DNA from 3 places in the Uliginosibacterium sp. sgz301328 genome. Region 1 is predicted to be linked to each of the others. Evidence: predicted binding sites of a transcription regulator. Region 1 holds the regulator's gene; each other region holds the start of a gene.
The links. Region 1 encodes FNR, which switches genes on or off when oxygen is low (the NO sensors DNR and NnrR bind a similar motif). Its sites were predicted from a motif close to TTGANCTAGNTCAA; they were not measured.
Positions count from the first base shown of each region.

Region 1 (10,174 bases):
TCTTCACCTATATGTGGGCAGGTCCTCACCACCTGCATTACACCGCCCTGCCTGACTGGGCACAGTCGCTTGGCATGGTGTTCTCGCTGATTCTGCTGGCGCCAAGCTGGGGCGGCATGATCAACGGGATCATGACTTTGTCCGGCGCCTGGCATAAGTTGCGCACCGATCCGATCCTCAAGTTTCTGATCACCTCGTTGTCGTTCTACGGCATGTCGACGTTCGAGGGGCCGATGATGTCCATCAAGACCGTCAATGCGCTGTCGCACTACACGGACTGGACGATCGGCCATGTCCACTCAGGCGCGTTGGGTTGGGTGGCGATGATTTCGATCGGTTCGGTGTACTACCTGCTGCCGCGCCTGTGGGGCCGCACCGAGATGTATTCGCCGCGCCTGGTCACCGCACACTTCTGGATTGCCACGATCGGTGTCGTCCTGTACATCGCCTCGATGTGGATTGCTGGCGTCATGCAAGGCTTGATGTGGCGCGCGACCAACGTTGACGGCACGCTGACCTATTCGTTCGTGGAGAGCGTCAAGGCCAGCTACCCGTTCTGGACGGTGCGCTTGGCTGGTGGCGTGTTGTTCCTGGCGGGCATGTTCCTCATGGCCTACAACATGATCCGCACGATTGCGGGCAACAAAGCTGTCGATGCGCCGGTGCTGACGCCGGTGGCGGCTCATTGACGGGACCCCGAACATGAAGATGAACAACGAAATCGTCGAAAAGAACGTCTCCTGGCTGATCATCCTGACCTTGATCGTGATCAGCGTTGGCGGGCTCGTAGAAATCGTGCCGCTGTTTTTCCAGCACTCGACGACGACGCCGGTGCAGGGCCTCCAGCCCTACGATCCGGTGCGTCTGGTCGGTCGGGACATCTATCTGCGTGAAGGCTGCTATAACTGCCATTCGCAGATGATCCGCCCGTTCCGCGCCGAGACCGAGCGCTATGGGCATTACTCAGTCGCGGGCGAGTTCGTGTATGACCACCCGTTCCAGTGGGGCTCCAAACGGACCGGCCCGGATCTGGCTCGCGTTGGGGGGCGCTACTCCGACCTGTGGCATCGCGCGCACCTGATCAATCCGCGCGACGTGGTTCCCGAGTCGAACATGCCGGCTTTCCCGTGGCTGGATCGCCCGGTCAAGGCGGACGACATCGAGAAGAAGATGTCTGCGCTGCGCACGGTTGGCGTGCCCTATACCGATGCCGAGATCGCCGGAGCCCGCAAGCAACTGGAAGGCAAGACCGAGCTGGATGCGCTCATCGCCTACCTGCAAGGCATGGGCACGACGATCAAGGGTATCCGCTGACATGGATCTGGATTTCTTCCGCTCCATGCTCACCGTGCTCGGCTTGCTGTGCTTCATCGGCATTGCCGTGTGGGCGTACAGCAAGCCGGCCAAGCGTCGTTTCGATGAGGCGGAAAAAGCGCCGTTTACTGAAGATGAGGCACCCGCCGACGACAAGGCCGGGCCCCAAAATCATGGATAACCCATCATGAGTGATTTCGTCAGCGATTTCTGGGTGTACTACGTGGTTGGGCTCGTTGCCCTGAGCCTGCTTTTCTGCGCTGTCGTGCTGGCTGCCAACAACACCAAGCGCAAGGCGGGGCCGGCCGAATTACAGGGGCACGTCTGGGATGGTGACCTGCAGGAGTACAACAATCCCTTGCCGCGGTGGTGGATGTACCTGTTCTGGATGACCATCATCTTTGCCGTCGGCTACCTCGCGCTGTATGGCTTTGCCGGCTTCAAGGGGCAACTGGGCTGGACCTCGGTGGGGCAGTACGACTCCGAAATGGACGTGGCTCACAAGCGCTATGACCCGATCTTTGACAAGTTCGCGAAGCAGGATCTCGTGGCATTGTCGAACGATGCCGAGGCCAACGCCATGGGCCAACGTTTGTTCCTGACCTATTGCGCGCAGTGCCATGGAGCAGATGCGCGCGGTGCGAAGGGCTTCCCCAACCTGACCGATAGCGACTGGCTGTATGGCGGCGAGCCCGAAACCATTCAGACGACGATCCTGGGCGGGCGCCATGGCACCATGCCGCCCTGGGGGGCGGTACTCGGCGGTGACGGCGTGAAGGATGTCGCGAACTACGTGCGCTCGTTGTCTGGCCTGGCCAACGACTCCGTGCGTTCCGCCCGCGGTCGCCAGATTTTCCAGACGACCTGCGTGGCCTGCCATGGGCCGGACGGCAAGGGCAACACGGCGCTTGGCGCCCCGAACCTGACCGACAAGGTGTGGTTGTATGGTTCGTCCGAAGCGACCATCATCGAAACGGTGAGCAAGGGCCGCGACAACCAGATGCCGTCCTTCAAGGAGCTGCTCGGCGAGAGCAAGGTGCATCTGCTTGCAGCCTATGTGCTGAGCCTGCCTCGCAAGCAGTAAGCACAGGTATATTTGCTGGCGGGCCGAGGTCCGCCGGCAAGCGCCGCCCACCGTTGGCGCTTATTCGGGCCGCCGCACGGCCTTTCTTGCATGATTCCAGGCCAGCGAAATGCCAGCACCCGACGATCCCTCATCAGCCTTCAACGCAGTCGGCAAGCCGAAGATCCGCGCGAAGGCCCATGTAATCCCCATTCAGCCAGCGGAAGGCGATGATCTCTATGAGGTCCGCAAGAAGGTCTATCCGCGTGCCGTCACGGGACGCTTTGCGACGTGGCGCTGGATCATGGTGTGGGCAACACAGCTTCTCTTCTATGGATTGTGCTGGGTGCCCTGGAACGGACGGCAGTCGGTGTTGTTCGACCTGGTCGAGCGCAAGTTCTACATCTTTGGCTGGGTCTTCTGGCCGCAGGACGTCTTCTATCTGGCGGTGCTGTTGATTATCAGCGCGCTGTCCCTGTTTCTGTTCACCGCCGTGGCCGGACGGCTATGGTGTGGTTTCACCTGTCCACAGACGGTTTATACCGAAATCTTCATGTGGATCGAGCAGAAGATCGAGGGCAATCGGCAGCGCCAGATGAAGCTCGATCAGATGCCCTGGGGCGGGCACAAGGTCCTGGTCAAGGGCGCAAAGTACCTCGCGTGGGCTGCGATCGCGTTGTGGACCGGCATCACGTTCGTGGGCTATTTCACACCGATCAAGCCGCTGGTTTCTGATATCGCCGCCTTCGGCGTGAGCGGATGGTCGGCGTTCTGGATTCTGTTCTACGGCGGTTTCACCTACCTCATGGCCGGGGTGATGCGCGAGCAGGTCTGCAAGTACATGTGTCCGTACGCGCGATTCCAGAGCGTCATGTTCGACCCCGATACGCTGGTGATTACGTATGACACCGCCCGGGGTGAGCCGCGAGGGTCACGCAAACGTGGTGTGGAGCCGCGCAGCATCGGCAAGGGCGATTGCGTCGATTGCGGCATTTGCGTTCAGGTGTGCCCAACCGGGATCGACATCCGCCAGGGGCTCCAGTACGAATGCATCGGTTGCGCAGCGTGCATAGACGCCTGCGACCAAGTCATGGACAAGATGGGCTATGCGCCGGGGCTGATCCGCTACTCGACCGAGAACGCCATCGAGAAACGCTGGGGACGCAAGGAGATCGTCAGTCACGTGCTACGCCCGCGCGTTCTTGTATATGCCGGCGTGCTCGCGGCCATCGTGCTCGCATTTGCCTATGCGCTGGTCAGCCGCGAGGATATCCGGGTCGATGTCATCAAGGATCGGACGACGCTGACGCGCGAAGTCGAGGATGGTCTCATCGAGAATGTCTACATCCTGCATCTCATGAACATGTCCGAGGCGCCACGCACGTTGAATGTCTCGGCAACCGGCCTGGACGGCATACGCATCGACGGTCGGACGCGTTTCGACATCAATCCCGCCGAGAACAGCACGGCCACCCTGCGCGTTCGCGTGCCGGTCGACAGCGCAAGCAAGGGATCGCACGCCATCTATTTCGAAGTGCGTGCCGAAGGGTACGCCGACGAATTCGTGCGCGAAAAAGCCGTATTTATCATGCCCTGAGAGAGAGAAAGCTGTGCCCCCAACCCCCTTGAACAGCATTCGTGCCACCAAACCGTGGTACCGGGAGCCGTGGCCCTGGATATTGATGGGGCTGCCCGCAACCGCCGTCGTGGCGGGCATTGCTACACTGTTCTTCGCGATTCGTAGCGATGATGGCGTAGTCGCAGACGATTACTATCAGCGCGGGCTTGCTATCAATGAGACCATTGCGCGCGACAACATGGCGCGTCAGCTCGGACTACGCGCGCAATTGTCGATGGATCCGACGACGGATCAGATGAGTGTCGAGCTGTTCGCGCGAGAGGGTGTGAGCCTTCCCGCTCGATTGCACGTGACACTTCTGCATCCTACGAGACAGGGCCTCGACCAGGACGTCGTCCTCGACTTGAAAAACGGACGCTACGTCGGTAGTTTCAAGCCTGTCCAGTCAGGGCGATGGGACATCAGCCTGGAAGACGAAAGCAAGAGCTGGCGCATGGTTCAGGAAGCGCGCCTGCCGGGCTCGACCAAGCTGCTCATACAGCCCGCCACCTGACGGCCCCGTTCCGCGCCAGAGCATCTGGTGCGCCCCCGAACCCGATGCGAGGAGGGTGCGATGAACAAATGGATTCTGGTGCTCTGGCCGTCATTCTTGATGGCGGGCATCGCCGAGATCATCTTCTTCACCGTGGTCGATCCACAGACGCTGTATTTCTTTGGCCAACCGGTGAATTTCTCCGCCATGGCCACCTATACCATTGGCTTCTTTGCCCTATGGCTCGTCTGCATCGCATCGAGCCTCGCCACGCTGTTCTTTGAGCGCAGTCGTGAACAAATAAACGGCCACTCGTAAGTGGCCGTTATGCCCGGTCGGACGGATCAGCTTTCGCGGTAGACCAGCACCGGAATCTTGCTGTGTGTCAGCACCTTGTTGGTTTCCGAGCCAATCAATAGGCCCGCCAGACCTCGCCGGCCGTGCGAGGCCATGAAGACGAGGTCGCAGCCTTCCCGCTCAGCCGTGTCGATGATGATCTGGAATGGAATGTCGCTGACTTCCGTGTAGCTCACCGCAGTCACGCCTGCCGCGCGGGCGGCAGCCTGCGCAGAGGCCAGGATCGAGTTCGCTTGCTTGGAGGTTTCTTCCTGGAACTCTTCGCGATTCTCGGGGGCGATCAACGCGCCTTCGCCGACAATGGGGCGAGGGTAGTCTGGCTGTACGTAGAGCAGCGTGATGCGTGCTCCTATCGACGCGGCAAACTTGATTGCGCTTTCCACTGCATGCGTAGACAGCGCGGAACCGTCGGTCGGGACAAGGATGTGTTTGTACATGGTTCAAAGCCCTCCTTTTTGACGATCACATGATGACTATATCTCGATCAGCCTCGCCGATGGGACAAGCCGATTGATGCGGGTCAATCGCTGAAACTCTACTGGTATGGCACCTCGACGGGACCACTGGGGCTGCTCGCGGCGCCCAAAAAAGACAAAGCCCGGCATTGCCGGGCTTGCAAGTGCCAGAGGCGTGCAACTTTAGCAGGTCGTATGGTTGAGCAGGGCGCGCAGGCCGTCCGCGTCAAGGATGCGGATGTGCTTCTGCTGCACGCTGATCAGACCTTCGTCATGGAACTTGGAGAAGGTGCGGCTGACGGTTTCGAGCTTCAGCCCCAGGTACGAGCCGATTTCTTCACGCGTCATGCGCAGGTGGAATTCATAGGCGGAATAGCCGCGCGCTTTCATGCGTTGCGACAGATTGATCAGGAAGGCGGCGATGCGCTCCTCGGCGCGCATGGAACCCAGCAGAATCATGAGGCCCTGGTCGCGAACGATCTCGCGGCTCATGAATTTGTGGAACTGCAACTGCAAGGACGGGATGGCGCGCGAGATCTCTTCGAGTTGCGCATAGGGCATCACGCAGACTTCGCTATCTTCCAGCGCGGTTGCATTGCAGACGTGGTGATCGGTGTTGATACCGTCCAGGCCGAGGATTTCACCTGCCATGTGGAAGCCTGTGACTTGCTCCAAACCTTCTTCGGTCAGGATGTCGGTTTTGAAGAAGCCCGTACGTACTGCGTAGATGGCTTCGAAGGGGTCGCCGGCGCGGAACATCTGATGCTGCCGCTTGACCTTGCGACGTTGCACCATCTCGTCGAGCCGATGCAGGTCGGAATCGTCCAGACCGCCGGCCAGGCACAGTTCGCGCAGGCTGCATTGGGAACAAGCGACGCGGGTCGCAGCAAGAGTGAGCGGTGTAGTAACGATCTGATCCACGATACGTTTCCCTTGTTTGCCGTCAAATTACGATCAGGTTATTCTGACAAAATGTTCCATCGCTGATAACATTTGGTAGCCGTGAGTCAGAATACTCTTATTAATCCGGCATTAATTGGTAAATACGATATACCCGGTCCGCGATACACTTCGTATCCCACGGCAGACCGCTTTGTCGATGCCTCCGACCTGTCCGCCCTGACGAGCCGTTCAGCATCGCAGGCCAGACCCTCTATGGGTCGATCGCTATCATTATATTTCCATATTCCTTTTTGCGACACCGTTTGTTTTTATTGTGCCTGCAACAAGATTGCGGCCAAAAATCGCGTCCTCGGGACCCGGTATGTCGACTACCTTTTGAGGGAAATGTCGCTCAAATCCCGTGATCTCCCGGGAAAGCAACGCGTTTCGCAGATGCATTGGGGCGGGGGCACCCCAACCTTCCTGACGGTCGAAGATACGCAGCGCCTGGTCGATGGTATTTGTAAAATTTTCGCGCTTGACCCCGAGGGTGAGCATTCCATAGAGATTGATCCCAGGCGCGCAGATGTGACGCGTATGAAAATTCTGGCGGAGGCCGGTTTCAATCGTGTCAGCATAGGCGTTCAGGATTTTGATCCAGCGGTGCAAAAGGCGGTAAATCGCCTGCAAAGCATTGAAGAAACGAGAACAGTTATTAACGCCGCCCGTGATTATGGGTTTCGCTCGGTGAGCATTGACCTGATTTACGGATTGCCTCACCAAACTGCTCGGAGTTTTGACAATACGCTCGCGCATGTATTGTCGTTGCAGCCGGACCGCCTGTCGCTCTACAGCTACGCGCATCTGCCGGCGAAATTCATGCCGCAGCGGCGCATCAACGGCGATGCGTTGCCTCCGCCGACCGAAAAAATGGCGATCCTACAATCGGCGGTCGAACGCCTGGTGAGCGCGGGCTATGTGTACATAGGCATGGATCACTTTGCGCGCCCCGACGACGAATTGGCCATCGCCCAGCGTGCCGGTACGCTCCACCGCAACTTTCAAGGCTATTCCACGCACGCCGATTGCGACCTGCTGGCCTTCGGCGTATCGGCCATTGGGCTGGCGGACGGCGTCTATACACAGAATGACCGTACGCTGGACGGCTACTACGCGGCGCTTGACCGCGATGAGCTCCCCATCATTCGTGGCTGGGTCATGTCGGAGGAGGACGAACTCCGCCGTGCCATCATCCAGTCCCTGATGTGCCAATTCGAACTGACGTTCACTGAACTGGAGCGTGACTTCGGGCATCTTTTCACAGACCGGAAGGGCGAGCCGTTCGACGCCCGGTTTGCCGAGTATTTCGCGGCCGAGTTCGAAGACTTGCGCGCGCTTGAAGGGGCCGGACTTGTTCGCATTGAGCCCTCCCGTTTAGTGGTTACCGAGGCTGGCCGCTATCTGGTACGCGTAATCGCCATGGCGTTCGATGCCTATCTGCGGGCCGACAAGGGCTCTACACGGTACTCCAAAGTCATCTGACCTCGTGGCGGCAAGCGCGCTGCGCGGGTTTCACTCCAGGGCGGGCGCGCGCTACCATGGCAGGCTAATGCACTGACCGGGCGTTCGCCCATGCTCGAAACGGGTTACATCGCAGTCTTCCTCATCGGCCTCCTCGGCGGCGCGCATTGCATTGGCATGTGCGGCGGCGTCGTGGGCGCCCTCACGGTCGGCGTGCCCGGGCAAGGCGGACGGAAGTGGCCGCTGCATCTGGCCTACAACATCGGCCGCGTCACCAGCTATGCCGCTATCGGTGCTGCCGTCGGCGCAATCGGCTCCGCGACATTGCTTTTCAATCGCTGGCTGCCGATACAGATGTCCCTGTACGTGCTGGCCAACCTCATGCTGGTTGGGCTCGGGTTGTATCTGACTGGCCTCACGCGCGTGCTCGCACCGATCGAACGCGCAGGCCACCGTCTCTGGGCGCGCGTGCAACCCTTGTCGCGCCGATTTCTGCCGGCGCAGTCATGGCGCCACGCGCTACCGCTTGGCCTGCTGTGGGGCTTTCTGCCCTGCGGGCTGACCTACAGTATTCTCAGTACGGCTCTCGTGAGCGGCTCTGCGTTGCGGGGCGGTGCCTTGATGCTGGCTTTCGGCCTCGGCACCTTGCCCAATCTTTTTCTGGCCGGCGTTCTGCTGGCGCGCTTCCGCGACCTGATCCGACGCACCGGGGTGCGACTGTTTGCCGGCGCCGTTGTCATCGGATTCGGTGTCTTCGGCTTGATTCGTGCGCCTCATCTGGGTGGGCGCCTATGGGAAGGCGTCATCTGCTGAGGCGACTGGCATATTTCTGGAGGAATCATGCAATCACTCGATTTTTCGGTTCAAGGTATGAGCTGTGGGGGCTGCGTCAGCTCGGTCACGCGTGTGCTGTCGGCTTTCGACGGGGTGGAAGACGTCAAGGTGAGCCTTGAGACCGCTCGCGCATCGATGCATATCGATTCGGCAAAAGTGACGCCGGAGCAGCTCAAGCAGGCCGTGCGCGACGCCGGCTTCGAAGCTCAGTAAGAGTTCTTTCGGCCGGCCCACAAGGCCGCCGAACGACGCGAGCGGTACGCTGCGGTGCATCCATACGGTGTTGTATGGGTGGTCTCGTGGATATCCCGTACCGCAAGTTTTCCGTCAGGACGGCCTGTCATAATCGGGCGCGGTCCCCAAAACCACAGAGAGATTCCATGAGTTTCAAGAGCGTTTCCCCCGGGCTGGACGTGCCCAATGACATCAACGTCATCGTCGAAATCCCGGCCAACGCCGACCCCATCAAGTACGAGATCGACAAGGACAGCGGTGCGGTGTTCGTGGACCGCTTCATGGGTACGTCGATGTCCTATCCCTGCAATTACGGTTATGTGCCGCACTCCGTCGCGGGCGACGGGGATCCCGTGGATGTGCTGGTGGTCGCGCCCTTCGCGCTCATCCCGGGTGTGGTGATCCGCTGCCGGCCGGTGGGGGTGCTGCTGATGCAGGACGAAGCCGGGGACGACTCCAAGGTGCTGGCCGTGCCCGTGCCCAAGATCACGCCGTTGTACGACCGCGTGTTTACATATGAAGACATGCCGCCGCTATTGCTGCGCCAGATCGAACACTTTTTCCAGCATTACAAGGACCTGGAGGTCGGCAAGTGGGTCAAAGTGCTCGGCTGGGACGGGCCTGACGCTGCCCGCCAGGAAATCTACGCGGGCGTGCAGGCTTACCGGGCCATCGCCGGTGCATCGACCGACTGATCCGCCGCGGTCCGTGCTGGCGCAGCATGCTGGCACGGCAGACTTACGTTGACGCATCGCAAAAAGTACTGGCGGCCCTAAGGGGATGCCCGTATAATCATGCACTTGCTGGAACCTTGGGTTCCTGCCTGAATTCATCCGCTCCCGACCCCTCCGCTGCACATTCCGTTCAATCCGGAAGCTCCGTGTCTTGTCAGGTTTGGCGCCGATGCTTGCGCGCCAATCGCGCCCACTTGCGCAGTGGGTGCCGCTTTGCCCTTTCCCCCGGGCCGCGGTCCTGTGCTGCCATAACGAAAGAAAATAATGTCATTCGAAACCCTGGGACTCCACGACGTCCTGCTCAAATCCATTCGTGCGGCAGGCTACACAGAGCCGACCCCCGTTCAAGCCCAGTCGATTCCGGCGGCGCTCGCAGGGGGCGACCTGATGGTGTCGGCTGCCACGGGTAGCGGCAAGACTGCGGCTTTCATGCTGCCGGCGCTGCATCGCCTGACGATGGAGTCGCCCATTCGCAGCATCGGTCCGCGCATTCTGGTGCTGACCCCGACCCGCGAACTTGCGCTGCAAGTGACCAAGGCCGCCGAAACCTACGGCCGTGCGATGCGTCGCGTGCGCGTGGTGTCTGTCGTGGGCGGCATGCCGTACCCCGCGCAGATTCGCCTGCTGCGTCAGCATGTCGACGTGCTCGTGGCCACGCCGGGCCGTCTG
Region 1 covers NZ_JBGVSA010000015.1:51,299-61,472, reverse strand. The annotation lists gene ccoN (cytochrome-c oxidase, cbb3-type subunit I) at 1-689, shown strand, start outside; gene ccoO (cytochrome-c oxidase, cbb3-type subunit II) at 709-1,314, shown strand; gene ACDA63_RS12765 (cbb3-type cytochrome oxidase subunit 3) at 1,316-1,495, shown strand; gene ccoP (cytochrome-c oxidase, cbb3-type subunit III) at 1,502-2,398, shown strand; gene ccoG (cytochrome c oxidase accessory protein CcoG) at 2,508-3,974, shown strand; gene ACDA63_RS12750 (FixH family protein) at 4,003-4,509, shown strand; gene ACDA63_RS12745 (hypothetical protein) at 4,570-4,806, shown strand; gene ACDA63_RS12740 (universal stress protein) at 4,833-5,282, opposite strand; gene fnr (fumarate/nitrate reduction transcriptional regulator Fnr) at 5,484-6,221, opposite strand; gene hemN (oxygen-independent coproporphyrinogen III oxidase) at 6,303-7,724, shown strand; gene ACDA63_RS12725 (sulfite exporter TauE/SafE family protein) at 7,815-8,516, shown strand; gene ACDA63_RS12720 (heavy-metal-associated domain-containing protein) at 8,544-8,750, shown strand; gene ppa (inorganic diphosphatase) at 8,918-9,466, shown strand; gene ACDA63_RS12710 (DEAD/DEAH box helicase) at 9,770-10,174, shown strand, end outside.

Region 2 (10,174 bases), on a different contig from region 1:
ACGACGCCGAAGCGCTGGAGGCGGAGTTCCTGCCTTTCCTTGACCGGCCGATCGACGAAATCTCGCCGATCGAGCGCGCCATACTGCTGCTGGCCACCTACGAGTTCGCCCATCGCCTGGAGACGCCGTATCGCGTCGTCATGAACGAAGCGATCGAACTGGCCAAGGAATTTGGCGGCACCGACGGCCATCGCTTCGTCAACGGCGTGCTCGACAAGCTCGCGGCCAAGCTGCGCCGCGTCGAAGTCGAACACGCAGCCAAGCAGCGGGGCCGATAAGCCGCCTTCATGCCCGGCGAATTCGATCTGATCCGGCGGCGCTTCACGCGCAGCGTCACGCATACCGATCTGGGCGTGGGTGACGACGGAGCGCTGTTCACGCCGCGCGCCGGCATGCAGATGGTGGTGTCGACCGACATGCTCGTGTCGGGCACGCACTTCTTCGCCGACGTCGCGCCCGAACTGCTCGGCTGGAAAGCCGCCGCGGTGAATATCTCCGACATGGCTGCGATGGGCGCCGAGCCGCGCTGGATGCTGCTGGCGCTGTCGCTGCCGCACCTGCGCGACGAATGGGTCGCCGCCATGGCCAGCGGGTTTCACGGATGCTGCGCCGGCTTCGGCGTCGACTGGGTTGGCGGCGACACTACGCGCGGCCCGCTCAACCTGTGCCCCACGATCATCGGCGAAGTCCCGCACGGGCAAGCGATCGTGCGCTCCGGCGCGCGGGCCGGCGACGACATATGGGTCTCCGGGGTGCCGGGCCTCGCCGCACTCGGGCTGCGCGCCCTGCGCGACGATCTGCCGCTGGCCGACGACTGGCGCGAGCGCTGTGTCGGCGCGTTGCACAAGCCCACGCCGCGCGTGGCGCTGGGCGTGGGACTGCGCGGGCTGGCGACGGCGGCGTTGGACGTTTCCGACGGTCTGTGCGGCGACCTCATGCACATTCTCGAGCGCTCGAACGTCGCCGCCGTGCTGTCCGATGTCGAATGGCCGCTGCAACCGCTCATCGCGGCGTGTGGCGACGCATTGCTGGCGCGACGAACGTTCCTCGCCGGCGGCGACGATTACGAACTACTCTTTACTGCGCCCGCCCATCGTCGCGCCGAAGTCGAAGCCTTGTCCCTGCGCCTCGCACTGCCGCTGGCACGCATCGGCGCCATCGAAGCCGGCTCGCCCCACATCGAACTGCTGCTGGACGATGGCTCTCGCCTGCCGATGAACACGCGCGGCTTCGACCACTTCTCCTGACACCATGGCCTTCACTACAAAAACCGGCGCCGTGCGGCCCACCGTGCGGCTGGCGCTCTCGCACCCGGCGCATTTCCTCGCGCTCGGCCTGGGCAGCGGTCTGTCGCCCGTCGCGCCCGGCACGATCGCATCCTTCGTCGCCTGGGGCGTGTTCTGCCTGATCGCGCCGCGCTTCACCGATCTTTCCTTCGCGATCTTCCTCGCCGTGTGTTTCTTCGCTGGCGGGTTGATCTGCGACCGCACCGGGCGCGCGCTGGGCGTGGTCGACCACGGGGCCATCGTGTGGGACGAATTCGTCGCCGTGTGGTTGGTGTTGTGGCTGGTGCCCGCGACCTGGCTGTGGCAATTCGCAGGCGTGGTGGTGTTCCGCTTCTTCGACATCGTCAAGCCCTGGCCGATCCGGCAGGCCGACGCACGCTTCAAGAACGGCATGGGCGTCATGCTCGACGATCTGCTCGCCGCCGGTTATTCGCTGGTCGTCCTGGCCATCGCGTGGCGGGTGCTGATGTGAGCGCGCTGCTCGACTTTGTCCTGACGCTCGATCGGCTCAAGAGCGTCGATCGTCGCAACAGCGTGGCCGGCGGGGCGCGTTTCGAAAACACCGCCGAACATAGCTGGCACGCGGCGACGATGGCGCTGGTGTTGCGCGAAGCCTGCGCTTTCCCCGTCGACGCCCACCGCGCCTCGCGCATGCTCCTCCTGCATGACGTGCCGGAGATCGAATGCGGCGACACGTTCCTGTACGACGCGGCACGGGCCGACGCATCGCAATCCGAGGCGCTGGCGCTCGATCGGTTGCTGACCGGTCTGCCGGCCGACGCCGCTGCCGAGATGAAGGCGCTGTGGCACGAATTCACCGACGCAGTCACGCCCGAGGCGCGCTATGCGTATGCCATCGACCGCCTCATGCCGGTGTTGCTCAATATCGCCAACGATGGCGATGTATGGCGTCGGCATGGCGTTTCGCGCGATCGCGTCTTGGCGATGAATCAGCCGGTGGCGGAGGTGTTTCCGTCGTTGTGGCCGATGGTGCGGGCGCGCATTGAGGCGATTTTTGATCGCATCGATGGTGGCGCGTGAAATAGCGGGAAGGGGTTTGTGGCGTACGATATGCGGAGACGCCCTTACGCTCTAGCAGCTACCGTTGCTTTCCTTGGATGAAAGAACCTCTCTCGCTTGGTTCTTTGTAGTTGGAGCTTAGTCCCGACTGCTCAATTGCGTTGGCCGGGAGTCTGCTCGTCTGCTGAGCACGCGTATTCCTGCGTGGGGTTTCGTCTATCAGCGGTGGTCTCGACTGCTCAGGCTGCTGTCCGCTCCAGTAGGCTGGTGATTGTGGCTTCAGAGCTTTTCTTGCTAAGTGCCTCGCCGTTCTTAGGTAGTCCCGACTGTAGATGCCCGACGGCCGGGAGTTCGCCCCGGCGGGCGAGTAACTTCGTGACGTGTTGTGCGTGTACCGCAAAGCGCATGCGACACGCGCAGCGAGGTTTCAGATGTTGCGAGTAGTGCGTAGAGAGGAAAAGTGGAGCGCCATCCGCCTATTCGAACGGGTACGTTGTTCGATCGGCAACGACGTTTGATTGGCGAGAGCGCCAGCACAAACACAAGCACTTAGAAACAGGGGCTTTGGCCTTCCCCCAGAACAACCATGTTGCGTGGTGTGGGCACCCCATTCAGCGTCGCCGAGCAGCACAGGGCGAGAAGGTTGCGGCGTAGCCGTCGGCGAGGACTGTCTGAGCCGACGCAGGAGGCGAGTTCCGCAGCCGCCTTCTCGACCGCGCAGCGCAGGGGATCGGCCGCAGGCCGACGATGCTGTGGGGCCGCTTCTTTGGTGACTTTCTTGTCGGGGACAAGAAAGTTACTCGCCCGCCGGGGCGAACTCCCGGCCAACGTACCCAAGCAGCCGTGACCACGCCAGGACAACCAAGCAGCAAGGAAGAAAGGGCTCTTATCGCTGCCCGCGCAGGTCGCCCATGGCGGATGACGCTTCGCTCTTCCGCCCTACCTCCCTACCGCGACAACAGTTTCTGTCGAGCAACAGGCGACAAAAGCGAACTCCCTGGGCAACGTAATCAACAGTCGAAACCCAACTCGAACAACCAGGCACCAAGCGCTTTTCCCGCCAGCGAACGCCGGCAGCCGAGTCCCACGCGAAACAACGGCGAGCGCCGCGCAGCCTCGCCAAGAGGGCTTCCGCCAACGTCCTAACTCGACGTCCGCAACTCAATCCCAGGCAGGATGCCACGCAACTCTTCGAGCAATGCAGCCGGCATTGACACATGAGTGGTCAACCCCGCCGCATCAGGGTTGGGCGTCGGGCGAAACTCCTGGATCACGAACCTCTCGCAACCCAAGGTCTTCGCACATCGCACCAACAATCGCGCGGTGTCATCGGACACCACCTGTGGGTGATACGTGAGCCGGCATTCGTAGGGCACGCCCGAGCGCGCCACCAGCGTGGCACTGTGATAAGCGTTGTTGCCGCTGCCGGGGGCGCCCGTGAGTGCCGCGTATTCTTCCGGCGAAGTCTTCAGATCCAGCCCCACCCAATCGAGCATGCCGAGCAGGCGCGCGAGGCGATCCGGGTAGGCGCCGCCCGTGTGCAGCCCCACGCGAAAGCCCATCTCCTTCACCCGCGCGATGGCCTCCGGCAGTGCGCGGTCGACGGTGGGTTCGCCGCCCGAGAACACCACGCCGTCCAGCCAGCCGATGCGCTTGGCGAGCTTTGCTTCCACCGCGCTCCAGTGGATCGACGGCGGTACGCTGCGTTCCTGCAGTTCCGGGTTATGGCAATACGTGCAGCGCCACGGACAGCCCTGCAGGAAGACGACGGCCGCGATGGTGCCCGGCCAGTCGACGGTCGAGAAAGGCTGGAAGCCGGCCACGCGCAGACGGTTTTGCCACGGCTGTGCGTGATCGCCCATCTGTTGCCTTCCTCAGGCCTTGCCGCAGCGGCCGGTCTCGCTGAAGTACTGGCGTTCGTAGAACTCGCCCTGCTTGCCGCGATTGAACGACGTCACCGGACGGTGGTAGCCCATCACGCGCGTCCAGATTTCGCAGGGCTGGCGTTCTTCGTCCTTGAGGACGGGGTGCGGCGCGAACCGGGCCGCGCGGCTTTCGTGGATCATGGTGTCTCCTTCGCGATGGCTGCATCGTGTTCGGCCTGCTTCTTCGCCAGCAGTTCGGCGTCGCACTTGGGGCAGAACGGATGTTCGCCGGCGATGTAACCGTGCTTCGGGCAGATCGAGAACGTCGGCGTGATGGTGATGTACGGCACGCGGAATCGCGTGAGCGCACGGCGCACCAGTTCCTTGCACGCTTTCGACGTGGATACCCGCTCGCCCAGATACAGATGCAGCACGGTGCCGCCGGTGTACTTGCTTTGCAGCGCCTCCTGCTGGTCCAGCGCCTCGAACGGGTCCGCCGTGAAGCCGACCGGCAACTGCGTCGAATTGGTGTAGTACGGATACTCGGGCGTGCCGGCCTGGATGATATCGGGCCAGCGCTTCTTGTCCTCGCGCGCAAAGCGGTACGTCGTGCCTTCGGCGGGCGTGGCTTCGAGGTTGTACAGGTGGCCGGTTTCTTCCTGGAATTCGGTCATGCGGCCGCGCACGTGTTCCAGCAGGCGCAGCGCGAAGGCGTGGCCTTCTTCGTCGGTGATGTCGCCGGCATCCAGCGTGAAGTTGCGGATCATCTCGTTGACGCCGTTGATGCCAATGGTCGAGAAGTGATTGCGCAGCGTGCCGAGGTAGCGGCGGGTGTAGGGGAACAGTCCGTCGTCGATCAGACGCTGGATGACCTTGCGCTTGATCTCCAGGCTGTTGCGGGCCAGCTCCAGCAATTCGTCGAGCCGCGCCATCAGGCCCGGTTCATCCCCGCGATACAGATAACCCAGTCGCGCGCAGTTGATCGTCACCACGCCCAGCGATCCGGTCTGCTCGGCGGAGCCAAACAGACCATTGCCGCGCTTGAGCAGTTCGCGCAGATCGAGCTGCAGGCGGCAGCACATCGAGCGCACCATGTTGGGCGACAGCTCGCTGTTGATGAAATTCTGGAAGTACGGCAGCCCGTACTTGGCGGTCATCTCGAAGAGCAGCTCGCAGTTGGGCTGGTCCCAGTCGAAATCCGTCGTGATGTTGTACGTCGGGATCGGGAACGTAAACGCGCGCCCCTTGGCGTCGCCCGTCATCATCACTTCCAGGAAGGCGCGATTGACGAGGTTCATCTCGGCCTGCAGCTCGCCGTAAGTGAACGGCATCTCCTCGCCCGCGATGTACGGCACCTGGTCGCGCAGGTCTTCCGGGCACACCCAATCGAAAGTCAGGTTGGTGAAGGGCGTCTGCGTGCCCCAGCGCGACGGCACGTTCAGGTTGTAGACCAGCTCCTGCATGCATTGGCGCACGCTGGCGTAGTCCATGTTGTCGCGCCGTACGAAGGGCGCCAGATAGGTATCGAACGAACTGAACGCCTGCGCGCCGGCCCATTCGTTCTGCAGCGTGCCGAGGAAGTTCACCATCTGCCCGACGGCGCTGCGCAGATGCTTGGGCGGCGCCGCTTCGACCTTGCCCGGCACGCCGTTGAAGCCTTCGTGCAGCAGCGTGCGCAGCGACCAGCCGGCACAGTAGCCGGAGAGCATGTCCAGATCGTGGATGTGCACGTCGCCGTGCTTGTGCGCTTCACCGACCTCGGGCGGGTAGATGTGGTTGAGCCAGTAGTTGGCCACCACCTTGCCCGAGATGTTGAGGATCATGCCGCCCAGCGAATAACCCTGGTTGGCATTGGCACGCACGCGCCAGTCGCTCTGCGAGAGGTATTCCGAAATCGAACCGATGGCGTCGACCATGGCGCGGGTGTCGCCGCGCAGCTTGGCGTGCTGTTCGCGATAGACGATGTAGGCCCGCGCGGTGCGGAAGAAATCCGCCGCCACCAATGTCTGTTCCACCACGTCCTGGATGCGCTCAATGGGCGGCGCACCGTCGTGGTAGCGGTAGTTGAGCACCCGGCACACCGTATCGGTGAGTGCCGCGGCCTGATCCGGGTCGAACTCGCCGGTGGCGTTGCCGGCCCGGGCGATGGCGGCCTCGATCTTGTTGCGATCAAAGGGCAGGATGCGGCCGTCCCGCTTGCGCACCGAAAGGGGCGACGAAGGGATCGGATCGAACGACGGATATTCAGCCTGGGTACTATTCATGGGGTGCGGGGCCCTTGAGGCGACTAGATGTAGTAGGCCGCCGCAGATGGTCGCGCGCAGGAGAGGTGAATAGTTTGAGTTGGGTCAACTTCTGAGGGCGCGTCGGAATGTGCCGAGCCTGTACGGAAGGGCGGCACCGCGCGCCGTGCAAGACGTGTACAGGCGGTAAGATGCCCCTTCGCGCGTCACGCCAGATACCGGAGAGCCCCATGGAATCCATCCCGCTGGACCGTCTGATCGAGCAGGCTGCCGAGGCCGGCGCCATGTTGCGCGCCCGGGGCTGGCGGATGGCGTCGGCCGAATCGTGCACCGGCGGGCTGGTCAGCGCGCTGATCACCGAAATAGCCGGATCGAGCGACTGGTTCGAGCGCGGCTTCGTCACCTATTCGAACGAAGCCAAGATCGAAATGCTCGACGTGCGCCCGGACACGCTCGCCAAGCACGGCGCGGTCAGCGAGGCGACGGTGCTGGAAATGGTCGCCGGCGCGCTGGCGCGCTCGCGCGCCGACGTGGCGGTGGCGATCTCGGGCATAGCCGGCCCGAGCGGCGGCACGGCGCAGAAACCGGTCGGCACCGTGTGCCTGGCCTGGGGCTCGCGCAGCGCGCCGGGCGTGGCGGTCACTCATCACTACGCGGGCGACCGTCAGGCGGTACGGCGACAGGCCGCCCGCAACGCGCTGCTGGGTCTGTGCGCGCGGGCCGAGTGACCGGCGCGCGCACCGCTCAACGGTAGTAGTCCCCGAGCAACAGATCCATCACGCGCGAAGTACGCGCCGCGCTCTCGCCAGTGCTGGGGCACAGCCCCTGGCCATTGAGCTGGTCGACGATGGTCTGGATCAGCGGCTGGTGGACATGGGCCGGATAGGGGATGACGAATTCCTCCGTGCCGGCTTCGGTGGTCAATAGCACGGGACTGTCGTCGAAGGTCGCATAGCGCAGGCTGCCGCGCGTGCCCACGATCGTCGTCTCGTCGCGCCGGCCGAAACTGTCGAAGCACCACACGCCGCTACCCTGTACGCCGGACTCGAACACGAAGCTGCCCGTCACGATGTCCTCGGCCTTGTACAGACCTGCCTGGTTGCCCCCTTGGCCCGAAGCGTGGGCGATGGGGCCCAGCGCATGGTCGAGGAAGTCGAGCATGTGCGACGCGAGATCGAGAAAATACCCGCCGCCGGCAACGGCCGGATCGATGCGCCAGTTCTGTGCCGGGTCGCGATCGGATTCGGACGCGGGCCGGTGATAGACCACGTTCACAAAGCGCGGCGCGCCGATGGCGCCACCGTCGATCAGCTCCTTGATCTTCACGAAGCGCGCCAGCGCACGGCGATAGTACGCAACGAACAGCGGCACACCCGCGCGACGGCACGCGTCGACCATGTCCACGCACTCGGCGTGGTTCATGGCCATCGGCTTTTCAACGTAGACCGGCTTGCCCACGGCAGCGCACATCAAGGTGTAGTCCTTGTGCGGCGCCGGCGGCGTGGCGACGTAGACGGCATCGACCTCGGGATCGGCGATGAGCGCTTCGGCGTTGTCGTACCAGCGCGGCACGCCATGGCGCCGCGCGTAGTCGGCAGCCAGCTCGCCATTGCGGCGCATGACGGCCACCAGCGAGGAATGCTCCGCCTTCTGGAAGCCTGGGCCACTCTTTACTTCGGTGACGTCCCCGCAACCGATGATGCCCCAGCGGATCGTCTTCATGGCCTGGTCCTCGTACAAAAAAGAAGGGCGACAGTATCGCAGACGCGGGCTGCCTGGGCATGACTGCCACACGCAGCCCGATGGGCGGAAAGCTGCCTACGCCGCCTTGCGAAGCGAGGCGATGTCGATCACGAAGCGGTACTTCACATCGCTACGCAGCATCCGTTCGTAGGCGCCGTTGATGTCCTGGATATCGATCATCTCGATGTCGCAACCGATGCCGTGTTCTGCGCAGAAGTCGAGCATCTCCTGCGTCTCGGCGATGCCGCCGATGGCCGACCCGCTGACCGTGCGCCGCCCGCCGATGACGTACGCTGCGTTGGCCGGCGGATTGAGGGGACCGAGCAGCCCCACCAGCACCAGCGCACCGTCGCGTCGCAGCGTCAGCAGGTACGGGTTGATGTCGTGTTCGTGCGGTACGGTATCGAGGATGAAATCGAAGTGGCTCGCCACCGCCTTCATCTGCGCATCGTCCGTCGACAGCACCACGTGGTCGGCACCCAGCCGGCGCGCGTCGGCCTCCTTGCCGGGGGAGCGCGTGAACAGCGTCACTTCGGCGCCGAGCGCCTTGGCGAACTTGATGCCCATATGCCCGAGTCCGCCCAGGCCGACCACGGCCACGCGGCTGCCCGCGCCGACCTTCCAATGACGCAGCGGCGACCACGTCGTGATGCCGGCGCACAGCAGGGGCGCGGCAGTCTTCAGATCGACGCCGTCCGGCATGCGCAGCACGAACTTGTCGGACACCACGATGCGTTCCGAATAGCCGCCGAAGGTCGGCAGGCCGTCGTGACGATCGGTGTCGTTGTAGGTCCACGTGGCGTGCTCTTCGCAATATTGTTCGAGCCCTTCCGCGCACGACGCGCAGTGCTGGCATGAATCGACCATGCAGCCCACGCCGACGAAATCGCCCGCCTTGAAAGTGCTGACCTTGCTGCCGACGCGCGCCACGCGGCCGACGATCTCATGGCCCGGCACCATCGGGTACAGGCTGTTGTGCCATTCGTTGCGCGCCTGGTGGATGTCGGAGTGACATACGCCGCAGTAGAGGATTTCGATCTCCACGTCATTGGCGCGCATGTCGCGGCGGTTGAAAGAGTAAGGCGCCAGGGCCGAGGTGGCCGATGCGGCGGCATAGCCGCGAACGTTCAGGGGCATGCGAATCTCCTTGGATTGAGGTGCTTTCCGAAGCCACGCCATTGTCCGGCAGCGCCGCTTGGCGCGCGTGCCTGTTCCTGCACAAGACTTGCCTGATCCTGTCGGATTGTCTGTTCAGGCAGAGCGCGCGCGCGCCTGCCGGCGTTCGCCCTTGCGCAAGTACATGCGCGTATCGGCCAGCGTCATCAGCACGCCGGTCGTGGCGGCTTCGCCCGCGCGCGCAAAGCCGTAGCTCAAGCCGGCTTGCGGGCAGGTGCGCTGCACGATTTCGCGTTCGGCCTCGACCAGGGCCGCTTCGATGCTGGCGACATGCGCCTGCCGCGTCAGCACGGCGAATTCGTCGCCGCCCAGGCGGAAAACCCTGCCAAGCGGCGCCACGCGCTCGTTCAGGAACTGCGCCAGGTTGCGCAGCAACCGGTCGCCCACCGTGTGGCCGAAGTGATCGTTGACGTGCTTGAGGCCGTCCATGTCGATCAGTGCCATCACGTGCTCCTCTTCGCCGGCTTCCTGGCCGAGCACGACATGGTGGCGCAGGTAGTCGTCGAACGCGTGGCGGTTGCCCACTCCTGTCAGCCCGTCGGTCGTCGCCAGCCTCAGTGCCGCGTCGAGCCGCGCGACGTATTCATCCTTCTGGCGCGCCAGCAGCCGGTATCGATCGGCCAGCGCGAAAGCCAGCAGCACCCCGTCGGCGGTGCCGCCGATGAGAGTCATCAGTTCGTTGTCCACCAGCTCGGGCGCCAGCCCCAGGTTGGCGGGCAGGATCAGCAACGCCGGCACGATCAGCGCGACGAAAGCGAGGACGAAATACCGCGCCGGCAGATAGCCCGCCCGCAGACACGCGATCCCGCTGGCCAGCGCCAGCGCCAGCCATATCGAAATG
Region 2 covers NZ_JBGVSA010000018.1:31,396-41,569, reverse strand. The annotation lists gene nusB (transcription antitermination factor NusB) at 1-278, shown strand, start outside; gene thiL (thiamine-phosphate kinase) at 288-1,247, shown strand; gene ACDA63_RS14250 (phosphatidylglycerophosphatase A) at 1,279-1,758, shown strand; gene ACDA63_RS14245 (HD domain-containing protein) at 1,755-2,327, shown strand; gene ACDA63_RS14240 (anaerobic ribonucleoside-triphosphate reductase activating protein) at 3,449-4,168, opposite strand; gene nrdD (anaerobic ribonucleoside-triphosphate reductase) at 4,181-4,372, opposite strand; gene ACDA63_RS14230 (ribonucleoside triphosphate reductase) at 4,369-6,435, opposite strand; gene ACDA63_RS14225 (CinA family protein) at 6,645-7,142, shown strand; gene ACDA63_RS14220 (Gfo/Idh/MocA family protein) at 7,159-8,136, opposite strand; gene ACDA63_RS14215 (NAD(P)-dependent alcohol dehydrogenase) at 8,233-9,294, opposite strand; gene ACDA63_RS14210 (7TM diverse intracellular signaling domain-containing protein) at 9,409-10,174, opposite strand, start outside.
Region 2: a site for FNR is predicted at 6,510-6,523, ahead of ACDA63_RS14230 (ribonucleoside triphosphate reductase). Genes of this name have one in related genera too.

Region 3 (10,174 bases), on a different contig from region 1:
CATCCGGCGTGATCGTTCCGAGTCGGCTCAGCAAAGACGCAGGGCGCTTGTCGAACAGCGTGGCATAGATCTCGGCGTTGGCCATGACCTTTTTCACGTAGTCGCGCGTCTCGGAAAACGGAATGGTCTCGACGTAGATGGCGCCTTCCATCGCGTTGTTTGCGCGCCATTTGCGAGCCCGGCCGGGGCCGGCGTTGTAGGCGGCCGTGGCCAGCACGCGGCTGTTGCCCAGGCCGTCGAGCACGCGGCGCAGGTAGGCCGTGCCGATCAGTACGTTGCCGTCGATCTGTTGCAGCCACGATAGCGAATAGCCTTTCACGCCGAGCTTGTCCGCCATCCACTTGCCGGTGGCAGGCATCACCTGCATCAGGCCCTGAGCGCCCACGCCTGAACGCGCAACAGACAGAAAGCGGCTCTCCTGCCGCACCAGGCCGTACACCCAGGCCAGATCGAGGCTGTTGTTGCGCGCGTAGGGCGCGAAAGTCTCGTAGTACGGCGCGAGGTAACGCAGGCTGAAGTCGTGTTGATCGCGCGTGCGTTCGGCGGTGTTGATGGCGCGGTCGTAGAGTCCCTGACGACGGGCGTATTCGGCGGCGGCGAGCAAGGTGCGATCGTCCGCACCCCGGATCGCCCAGTTCCATTCGCGCGCGGCTTCAGTGCGCATGTCCAGCCGGGTCAGTGCCAGCGCGCGCTGAAAGTCGGGCACGGCTTGGGCGAGCGTCATCTCTTGCTGAGTCGGTGGCGTGGTGGGCTGTGGCCAGGCGAAGGACGCGCCCAGGGCTTCGGCCGACAGGATGCCGTAGAAGCTGGCCTGTCCGGCAAAGCGCTGGTAGTACGTCTGCGCGTCCTGCGTGCGGCCCTGCGCCTGCAAGGCCCGGCCCTTCCAGTAAGTCCATTCCGGCAATGCCTGCAGATTGGCCGGCATGCTGTCGATGATGGCCAGCAACGACTTCCAGTCGCCCACGCGCAAGGCGGCGCGCGCGTACCAGTTCATCTGTTCGTCGCTCATCGGCGTGCCGTGGGCTTCGGCAAAGTAGCTCAAGGCATCGGGCTGCAGCGTGGCCGATGCGCGCCAGCCGAGCTGGCCGTAGACATAGGCGCGTTCTTCCTTGCGGAAGTCCGAGGTCGGCAGTGCTTGCCAACGCGCGAATGCCACACTGACGTCTCCGCTGCGCGCCAGTTGCGTGAGGGCGGCGATGGTCGTCTCGCGCGAAGCCCGCGTCGAGGTGTTGCGGGCGGCCGGGCTGATGAGGAACTTCACCGGGTCGCCATAGGCGCGCGAAAGCTGCGTGCTGTCCGGAGCCTGCCCCACCGGCAGGAGCGCGGCCGTCATGCCGGCGCCGGTGAGGCGCTTGGCTTCGATCTGGCGGCGAAAGCGCGCCCAGATGTCTTCAGCCTGCAACTGCCCTGCGGAGACGAGCTGGCGTGCGGCCGGCCAGCACGAATCAGGCATGTCGACGATGGCCAGCCATTGTTGCGAGAACACCTGCAATGCCGTGGCCGCCGACGGGCCGTTGCCCTGGATGGCGTAGCACTGCAGTTCCTGATCGGGGACGGCGACGCGTTCGTATTCGGTATTGAAGAGCGCCCACTGGCCTTCCTTGCCCAGACGCTTGAGCCACTCGGTACGCAGCTTCTCGGCCAGCCAGGTGCCTTCGTTGCGCGCCAGGAAGACGCGGACGTCGTCGGTCGGAATGGGTTCGGTGGCGCGGGCGTTGCGTGCTGCGAGCCACCAATAGGTGACGTAAGGTTCCAGAACGTGCGCGCTCGGCGCCGCGGCCAGCGTGGCCAGCCGTGCGATGTCGCCCTTGCTGGCGGCATCGCGTGCCGCGGTGATGCGATCGTCGCCGATGTCTGCCTGCGCCGCCTGTCCGGCCAGCAACACACTGGCCACCACGGCAGCGCACAACTTCGACTTCATCACGTAACATTCCCCTTCTTCGTATCGGACCAGCATAGCACGTGGTCGCTTCAAGCCCTGACCGGCGCCAGCTCCGCGAGCGCCTCATCGCTGCGCGCGAAGCGCTCGATCCCGCGTTGCGGCTGCGGTTCGACGCCGCCATCACTGCGCATCTCGAACGTCTGCTCGGCACACTGCTGCCTTCGACGCTCGGATTCTGCTGGCCGTTCCGCGGCGAGCCCGATCTTGTTCAATTTCTTGCCGATTGGCGCGACGCCGACCTATCCCGCCGGATCGCCCTGCCGCATGTCGATGCCCCGGCGCAGCCGCTGAGCTTTCGCGTCTGGACCGCTGGCGCAAGGCTCGTGCCGGACCGTTTCGGTATTCCTGCCGCACCGGATGGCGAGCCGATCGTGCCGGAAGTGCTGCTCATTCCGGTGAACGGTTTCGACATGCGTGGCTATCGGATCGGCTACGGCGGGGGGTACTTCGATCGCACGCTCGAGAGCATGCAGCCAAAGCCCGTCACCGTGGGCATCGGCTACGAATTGTCACGCCTTCCCAAGGTCGCCGACCTTGATCACGACCAGCCTCTGGACTGGATCGTCACCGAGGCGGGCATCGTCCTCAGCCCATCACACCGCCATTCATGACGCCATTCGACGCCATCGATCTGTATTGCGAACGCACCGGACCCGAGTGGTGGTCCGAACCGGTCAATGCGCTGACCAACATCGGTTTTCTGGTAGCGGCGTATTTGCTGCTGCGGCGTCGCTATCCATCGGATATTCAATCCGAAGTGCGCCTTCTTGGGTGGCTGATCGCCCTCGTGGGCATTGGCAGCGGTCTTTTCCATACCTTCGGCAAGGTCTGGGGAAGCTGGCTGGACGTGGGTTTCATCGCACTGTTCATCCTCACCTACCTGCATCGCTTCCTGCGTCGCCTTGGCGGGGCGACACAACTCGGCGCGTGGATGACGGTGATCGCATTCCTGATCCTCGATCGGGGCGTGGCCGCGTTCGGCAGCTTTGGGCTCAATGGGTCGGAGGCCTATGTGTTGCCGGGCATCACGCTGGGCTTGCTGGCGCTTTGGGCGCGTCGGGTGGCGCCGGCGACGGTGCCGTGGCTGACGTGGGCGCTGGCGTGCTTCGTGGTGTCATTCACGCTGCGTACGCTGGATATGGTTTTGTGCCCCGTATGGCCGCTCGGCCTGCACTTCGGCTGGCACCTGCTCAACGCGATGGTGCTGTACCTGTGCGTGAGAGGGCTCGCGGCCGGTTGCCGGCCGCAGTGGTGATGCGCGGGCCGACAGGGTCGGCCCGGACTGGCGTGGATATCAGGCGGCGAGGGATTTGCTGGCTGGCGGGGCGTCTTCGGCTGCCTCTGCCCGGCCGGTGAGCAGCAGCGACAGGAGTTCGCGCACCGGGCGGATCTCATTGCCGAATGGCAACTTGCCCTTGCCGCGGAAGAACAGGCCGTTGGCAACGTCGCCGGCTTGCGCGGCGGCAAGATGCTTGTCGATGCAGAACTGGCCGAACTTGGGCAGGCAATCGCGCAGACCGCACTGGATCAGGCAGTCCCACTTTTGCGAGCAGACGCGTGCTGCGTTGCTGGCTGCCATGGCCGCAGCCTGCTGCAGCTTGTGCTCGCGCTTGAGGTAGCGCTCCAGCCAGGCGTTGCGCACGGCGCGCGCCGGCAGCCCGGCGACGCTGGTGAATTCGGCGATGTCCTCCGGACGCGCGTTGGCCAGCGTTTCTTTGAATCGGATGTCGGCATCCCCTTCGGTCGATACGGCAAACGCCGTGCCGAGTTGCACGCCCGATGCGCCCATGTCGAGCAGTTGTCGCACGCGCGCGTGGCTGTCGACGCCGCCCGCAGCGATGAGCGGAATCTCTCCACGTTCAAGGCCCAGCTTGTCGAGCGCTTCGGCGCATTCGGGTAACACGGTTTCCATGTCGAAACGGCGGTTTTGCGTGTCTTCGACATTGGCCGCGCCAAGGTGGCCGCCCGCCCAGCCCGGATGCTCGATGACGATGGCATCGGGAATGCGCCCCTTGCGCATCCAGCGCTTGACGATCAGCGCCACGCCGCGCGCGTCCGACAGGATCGGGATGAGTGCAACGTCCTTGTAGCCGGCAGCCAGTTCCGGCAGATCGAGCGGCAGCCCGGCGCCCATGACGATGGCGTTGGCGCCCGACTTGCAGGCTTCCTTCACGCAGTCGACGTATTGGCTTACGGCACGCATCACGTTGACGGCAACCAGACCGGCGCCCTTGGCGCGATCGAGTGCGGCGGTGATTTCGCGATGCAGTGCTTCGAGATTGGCTTGTTCGATGAGCTGGCGCGTCGCACCTTCGGTGCGTTCCATCAGATCGCGATGCAGACGGCGCAGGTCGACGCTGGCGATGGTGCCCATTGCGCCTTCGGCGGCGACCGCACCGGCCAGCTTGTGGGCCGAGATGCCCACGCCCATGCCTCCCTGGACGATCGGAAGGAGCGAGCGGCCGCGAATCACCAGCGGCGGAAGATCATGCGGAATCATGCAGATACGGTCTCATCTTGGGGGAAAGCAACGCTCGACCGTATGTCACTGAGGACGCTTTCTATTTGATGTGTGTCAAATCGACAGAGCCGTACTACGGACTTTCAGACAGGGGACAAATTGACGCCCTTGGGCGGCGATACCATGCGCGACGGCTTCGAGCCGCCATAACAGGTCAAGACGTATTGACACACCGGGGGAAGTTCATGTTTTTGTCATCCAGGCGCCAACTGGCGCGCTGCGTACTTGCGTGCGCGATGGTCCTGTCCGCATCGGCCCATGGGCAATCGGCGCCCGCCGCCGCTGATTCCGAATTCGAGCAGGCGCGTGACGCCGCGCTGGCGCACCAGCAGGCGGGCCCGCGCGACATTTCGCTGGGCGACCAGGCACGTATCGCGTTGCCGGCGGGCTATGCGTTCATTCCCAAGGCCGAGGCGTCGCGCTTGATGCAGGCCATGGGTAATCGCGTGGGCGATGGTTTCTACGGTCTGATCATCGGCGACAGACTGGACGGCTTTGTGTCGGTGCGCTTCGACTCCGCCGGTTACATCAAGGACGACGATGCCCGCGACTGGGACGCCGACGCGCTGCTCAAGAACCTGAAGGAAGGCACTGAAGAGGCCAACAAGGACCGCCACGCGCGCGGCATGCCGGAATTCGTCGTCGAAGGCTGGGTCGAAAAGCCCGCCTATGATGCGGCTACCCACCGGCTGGTGTGGTCCGCGTCCACCCATGACAAGGACGCCGCCAGCGGGCGCGCACAAGGCGTCAACTACAACACGTACTTGCTCGGGCGCGACGGCTACCTGTCGCTCAACCTCGTGACGGAACTCGCCACCGTCGAAAAAGAGAAACCCGCCGCGCGCGAATTGCTCGCCGCCGCCAGCTTCATCGACGGCAAGCGCTACGCGGACTTCAATGCCAGCACGGACAAGGTCGCTGAATACGGCCTGGCGGCGCTGGTCGGCGGCATCGCGGCGAAAAAGCTGGGCCTGCTGGCGATGGCCGGCGTGTTCCTGGCCAAAGCCTGGAAGCTCATCGCCGTTGCCGTGATCGCGCTCGGCGCTGGCGCGAAGAAGATCTTCGGCGATCGCGACAAGGCGTAGCGCCAGGGCCGAACAGCCGTCATGAAACTCCTTCTGCTACTACTCAGCGGCGCCAAGTTCGGCAAGCTCGCCATGAGTTCCGGCACCATGCTGGTATCGGTGTTCGCGTATGCGCTGGTCTATGGCTGGCGCTATGCGGCCGGCTTCGTGGTGTTGCTGTTGTGCCACGAGATGGGCCATTACATTGCCGCCCGTAAACGTGGGCTGGCGGTGGGCGCGCCGACGTTCATCCCGTTCGTGGGCGCATGGATCGAACTCAAGGACATGCCGCACGACGCCGAGACCGAAGCTTACGTCGGCATGGCAGGCCCAATGGCCGGCACGCTGGCGGCGGTGGCGTGCTATTTCATCGCGCGCAGCGAGGGAAGTTCATTGCTGCTGGCGGTGTCGTACGCCGGATTCTTCCTGAACCTGTTCAATCTCATTCCCTTGCCACCATTCGATGGCGGACGCATCACCGCAGCGGTGTCACGCCGTATCTGGATAATCGGCGTACCGGTGCTCGTTGCTCTGTTTTTCTACCGGCCCAGCCCGATGTTGATCCTCATCGCCGTGTTGGCGGCACCGCAATTGTGGCGGGCGATCAAGGGCGAAGCGGATCCGGCCTACTACGCCGTATCGGCCGCAACACGGATGGAATATGGTGCGCTGTATGTCGGGCTGGCTGCGTTCCTGGCGATCATGACGCACGATGTGCATGAGATGCTCGTCGGCGCCGCCCGGGTGACGGGCCACGGATAAACGGGAGGCGACCATGGATGAGTCATCGGAACTGATCAAGCGCCTTGCGCTGCTTGAAGACGACATCCTGCTGGCGCGATGGCGCCAGGGCGGCTTCGCCGAAGCCGCACGGCCATACGCCGAGGCCGAATTGGCGCGCCGCGGTCTCGATCCTCATCGGGACGTGCTCGCGGTACAGTCCGAGCCGGAAGGTTCCGCCGAAGTCGTGACCATCTACGCTGCCGCGACCGTCACGGACGCCAACGTGTTGTGCGCCATGCTCGAATCCGAAGGCATTCCTGCATGGGTGCCCGACGCCAACACCGCGCAATTCGATCGCCTGTATGCCGTGGCGCTGGGGTGGTCGCGCGTGCAGGTTCCCGCCGCGTGCGAAGCGCAGGCCCGCGAACTCGTCGCCGCTTTCGGGCAAGGGGCGCTGGCGGTCGCCGACGAAGCCGACGATACGTCCGCCGGGTCGGGTGAAGCGCTCGCCGACGCGCGCCGACGGACACGCTACCGGTTCATGGCGCTCGCGGTCGTTCTCGTTGCTGTGTACAAGCTCGTGCTCGGTGCTGTGCTGGCGCACCAACTGGCGGCGGTTCCGCATATGGCTTTTCTGGCGGTCGCCTTGCCGGCGGCGTTTGCGATCGGGGCTGCACTGCTTGTCTTTGGGAGAGCCGCTGCCGTGGGCGTCTTCACTGGCTACGCACTGGCGAGCCTGGGGCTCACGCTCGGCATGCAGCAGGACATTGGCACTGCGTGGGCGGCGATCCTTTGGGATGCGGGACCGGCTGCGGTGATCGCCTGGTGCGCCAGAGGCTGGCAGCGTCTGGGGTATCTGGCGCCTGTCCGCGCTGGATAGACCTCCACTCCGCTGCGATCAGCGGCAGAAATCCCGCCCGCCCGCGCGGTAGATGAAAGCGGTTTTCGTCCCGTCGTCCGCGCCGCGCGGCAGCGTGGTCAGCAACTTTGCATAGAGTCGTTCCGCCGCATCGAGCGTATCCGACTCCTTGCCTTCAGGCACCGTCACGCGGAACGAGAATTCCGCCACCACGAATGTCTGGCCCGGCGAGGTCGCCCACAGCGTCATGCCGGGCGATGCTTTCAGCGCAGCCCAACGCCAGCGCGGAAGATCGACGTCGGTCTGCTCGATGGACAGATCGTTCACGACCGCCAATCGCGTCGAAGCCGGCAACGACGACAGGGCGGGAAAGATCCTGACCGCCTCGCCCGCGTTGGCGAGCGCCACGGTCTTGTCGACGTCCACGGTGGCCGATCGCGACAGCCACACATGGTCGGGCGGCGTGATGTCTTCTTCGAGCTTGGTCCTGGACTTCTTGCCCCGGGCTTCGACCGTCGTTGCGATGACGGCGGCACGGTCGGCTCGGCGCAGTTTGAGCGTCAGTTCGCGCTTGGCGCCTTCGATGCGTTCGCGCAGAACCCATCCGGCGTCACGCAGGGAACACTGATGCGGCACGTCGTAGTAGCGCACCGTCTGGTGCTCGATGGCCTCGCGCCTGTCGCCGAGGGTGGCGCCGGAATCCCGCGCCGCCCTGGCGGCGATGGCGGCGATGCGCCTTATGTCATTGTCTGGATTGGTGGGCGAAAACTGCGCCGGGTCCAGATCGATCTTGTACTCGCGCGTCATGCGCTCGGCCTGCACGCCATTTGCGGCGATGCAGGCACAGACGAGCGCAATGGCGCGCGCGTGGATCATTCCAGGCCCTGGCTGGCGAGGTATTCGTCGTAGGTGCCGCGATAGTCGACGATCTGCCCGTCGGTCTTGATTTCGATGATGCGCGTTGCCAGCGACGACACGAACTCGCGGTCGTGCGAGACGAAGAACAGCGTGCCGGTGAAATCGGCCACGCCCGAGTTGAGCGATTCGATCGATTCCATGTCCAGGTGGTTGGTCGGCTCGTCGAGCAGCAGCACGTTCTTGCGCTGGAGCATCAGCTTGCCGAACAGCATGCGGCCTTGCTCGCCACCGGAGATCACGCGCACCGGCTTCTTGACCTCATCGCCCTTGAACAGCAGGCGACCCAGCGTGCCGCGGATCAGTGTGACAGCGTCATCGCCGTCGTAGCCCCCTTCGCGCACGTAACCGCTGATCCAGTCGGTGAGGTTCTCGTCCGAATCGAACTCGGCGGCGTGATCCTGCGCGTAATAGCCGAGCCTGGCCTTCTCGGCCCACTTGATGGTGCCTTTCTGCGCCGTAAGTTCGCCCATCAGCAGGCGGAGCAGGGTGGTCTTGCCCACGCCGTTCTCGCCGATGATCGCCACCTTGTCGCCGGCATCGATCGCCAGCGTCAGCTTCTTGATGATGGGCTTGTCGGCTTCGTAGCCGAAGGTGAGGTTCTCGATCTCGACGGCCTGGCGGTGCAGCTTTTCCTTCTCGTCGTAGTCGAAGCGGATCCACGGGTACTGACGCGACGAAGGCTTGAATTCCTCGATCTTGATTTTTTCGATCTGCTTGGCGCGGCTGGTGGCCTGACGCGCTTTCGACTTGTTGGCCGAGAAGCGGCGTACGAACTCCTGCAATTCAGCGACCTTCTCCTTGGCGCGCGCGTTGTCGCGCGCCTGCTGTTCGCGCGCCTGCTGGGCAGCTTCCATGTAATCGTCATAGTTGCCCGGATACACCTGGATGCGACCGTAATCGAGGTCGGCCATGTGCGTGCACACCTGGTTCAGGAAGTGGCGGTCGTGGCTGATGATGATCATCGTGCTGTCACGGCCGTTGAGCACGTTTTCCAGCCAGCGGATGGTGTTGATGTCGAGGTTGTTAGTCGGTTCGTCCAGCAGCAGGATCTCGGGGTTGGCGAACAGCGCCTGGCACAGCAGCACGCGCAGCTTCCAGCCCGGCGCCACTTCGCTCATCGGCCCGAAATGCTGTTCGGTGGGGATGCCCACGCCCAGCAGCAGCTCGCCGGCCCGCGCCTCGGCCGTGTAGCCGTCGTACTCGGCGAACTTGCCTTCGAGTTCGGCCGCGTGCATGTAGTCCTCTTCGGTCGCCTCCGGGTTGGCGTAGATGGCGTCCTTTTCTTTCATGCACGCCCACATTTCGGCGTGACCCTGCATGACCACGTCGATCACGCGCTGGTCTTCATACGCGAACTGGTCCTGTTTGAGGAAAGCCATGCGCTCGCCGGAATCCAGCGCAACGTTGCCGGCGGTGGGGTCGAGCACGCCGGCCAGAATTTTCATGAAAGTCGACTTGCCGGCGCCGTTGGCACCGATCAGGCCGTAGCGATTGCCGTCCCCGAATTTGACTGAGACGTTCTCGAACAGGGGCTTGGCCCCGAACTGTTGGGTGATGTTATTGGCGATCAGCACAGCGGCTTCCTTCTCGGGGGGGGGACGGCAGTCGCGCGCTGCCGTAAGCGTGAAAAAACCCTTAATTATATCCGCGTCGGGCTCGGGCGGATTTTCGACCGCCCAAAATTCAAACGAGCGTTCAACATTTTTGTCAGATTGCACGCAAAAAAATGTCAGAAACGCGCTTGCGCCCGGTAACAAAGTTGTGCACCATCAGCGCACAAAACATAAAACGCCAGATTCGCAAGTACCCAAAAAAGCGGACGGCACGGCGCTCGGGCAGGCGCCAGGAGGCAAGGAGACATCTCTCGCTATTTACGCATGACTGCGTGAATACGCATCCGTACGTCCCGACCCTCCGAAAGAATCAAGAAACGCGGTGCGACCAATCGCGCCGTAGCCATGCACGCGCTTCGGCAGAGACCGGTAGCACGTGCCTTAAAAGGAGGATGGAGATGAAGGTGCGTCAAACGGGCAGCGTAGGTCTTTCCACGCTCGCCATCATGCTGCTGCTCAGCGTCACGCTCACCGCTTGCGGTGGTGATGACAACAACAATGACTCCGCTGCACCGTCAGGGACGAGTAGTTCCA
Region 3 covers NZ_JBGVSA010000027.1:30,211-40,384, reverse strand. The annotation lists gene ACDA63_RS17065 (transglycosylase SLT domain-containing protein) at 1-1,921, opposite strand, end outside; gene ACDA63_RS17060 (5-formyltetrahydrofolate cyclo-ligase) at 1,963-2,553, shown strand; gene ACDA63_RS17055 (hypothetical protein) at 2,550-3,197, shown strand; gene ACDA63_RS17050 (NAD(P)H-dependent flavin oxidoreductase) at 3,237-4,442, opposite strand; gene ACDA63_RS17045 (DUF2167 domain-containing protein) at 4,649-5,548, shown strand; gene ACDA63_RS17040 (site-2 protease family protein) at 5,570-6,289, shown strand; gene ACDA63_RS17035 (hypothetical protein) at 6,303-7,130, shown strand; gene ACDA63_RS17030 (hypothetical protein) at 7,149-7,985, opposite strand; gene ACDA63_RS17025 (ABC-F family ATPase) at 7,982-9,601, opposite strand; gene ACDA63_RS17020 (hypothetical protein) at 10,050-10,174, opposite strand, start outside.
Region 3: a site for FNR is predicted at 4,508-4,521, ahead of ACDA63_RS17050 (NAD(P)H-dependent flavin oxidoreductase). Genes of this name have one in related genera too.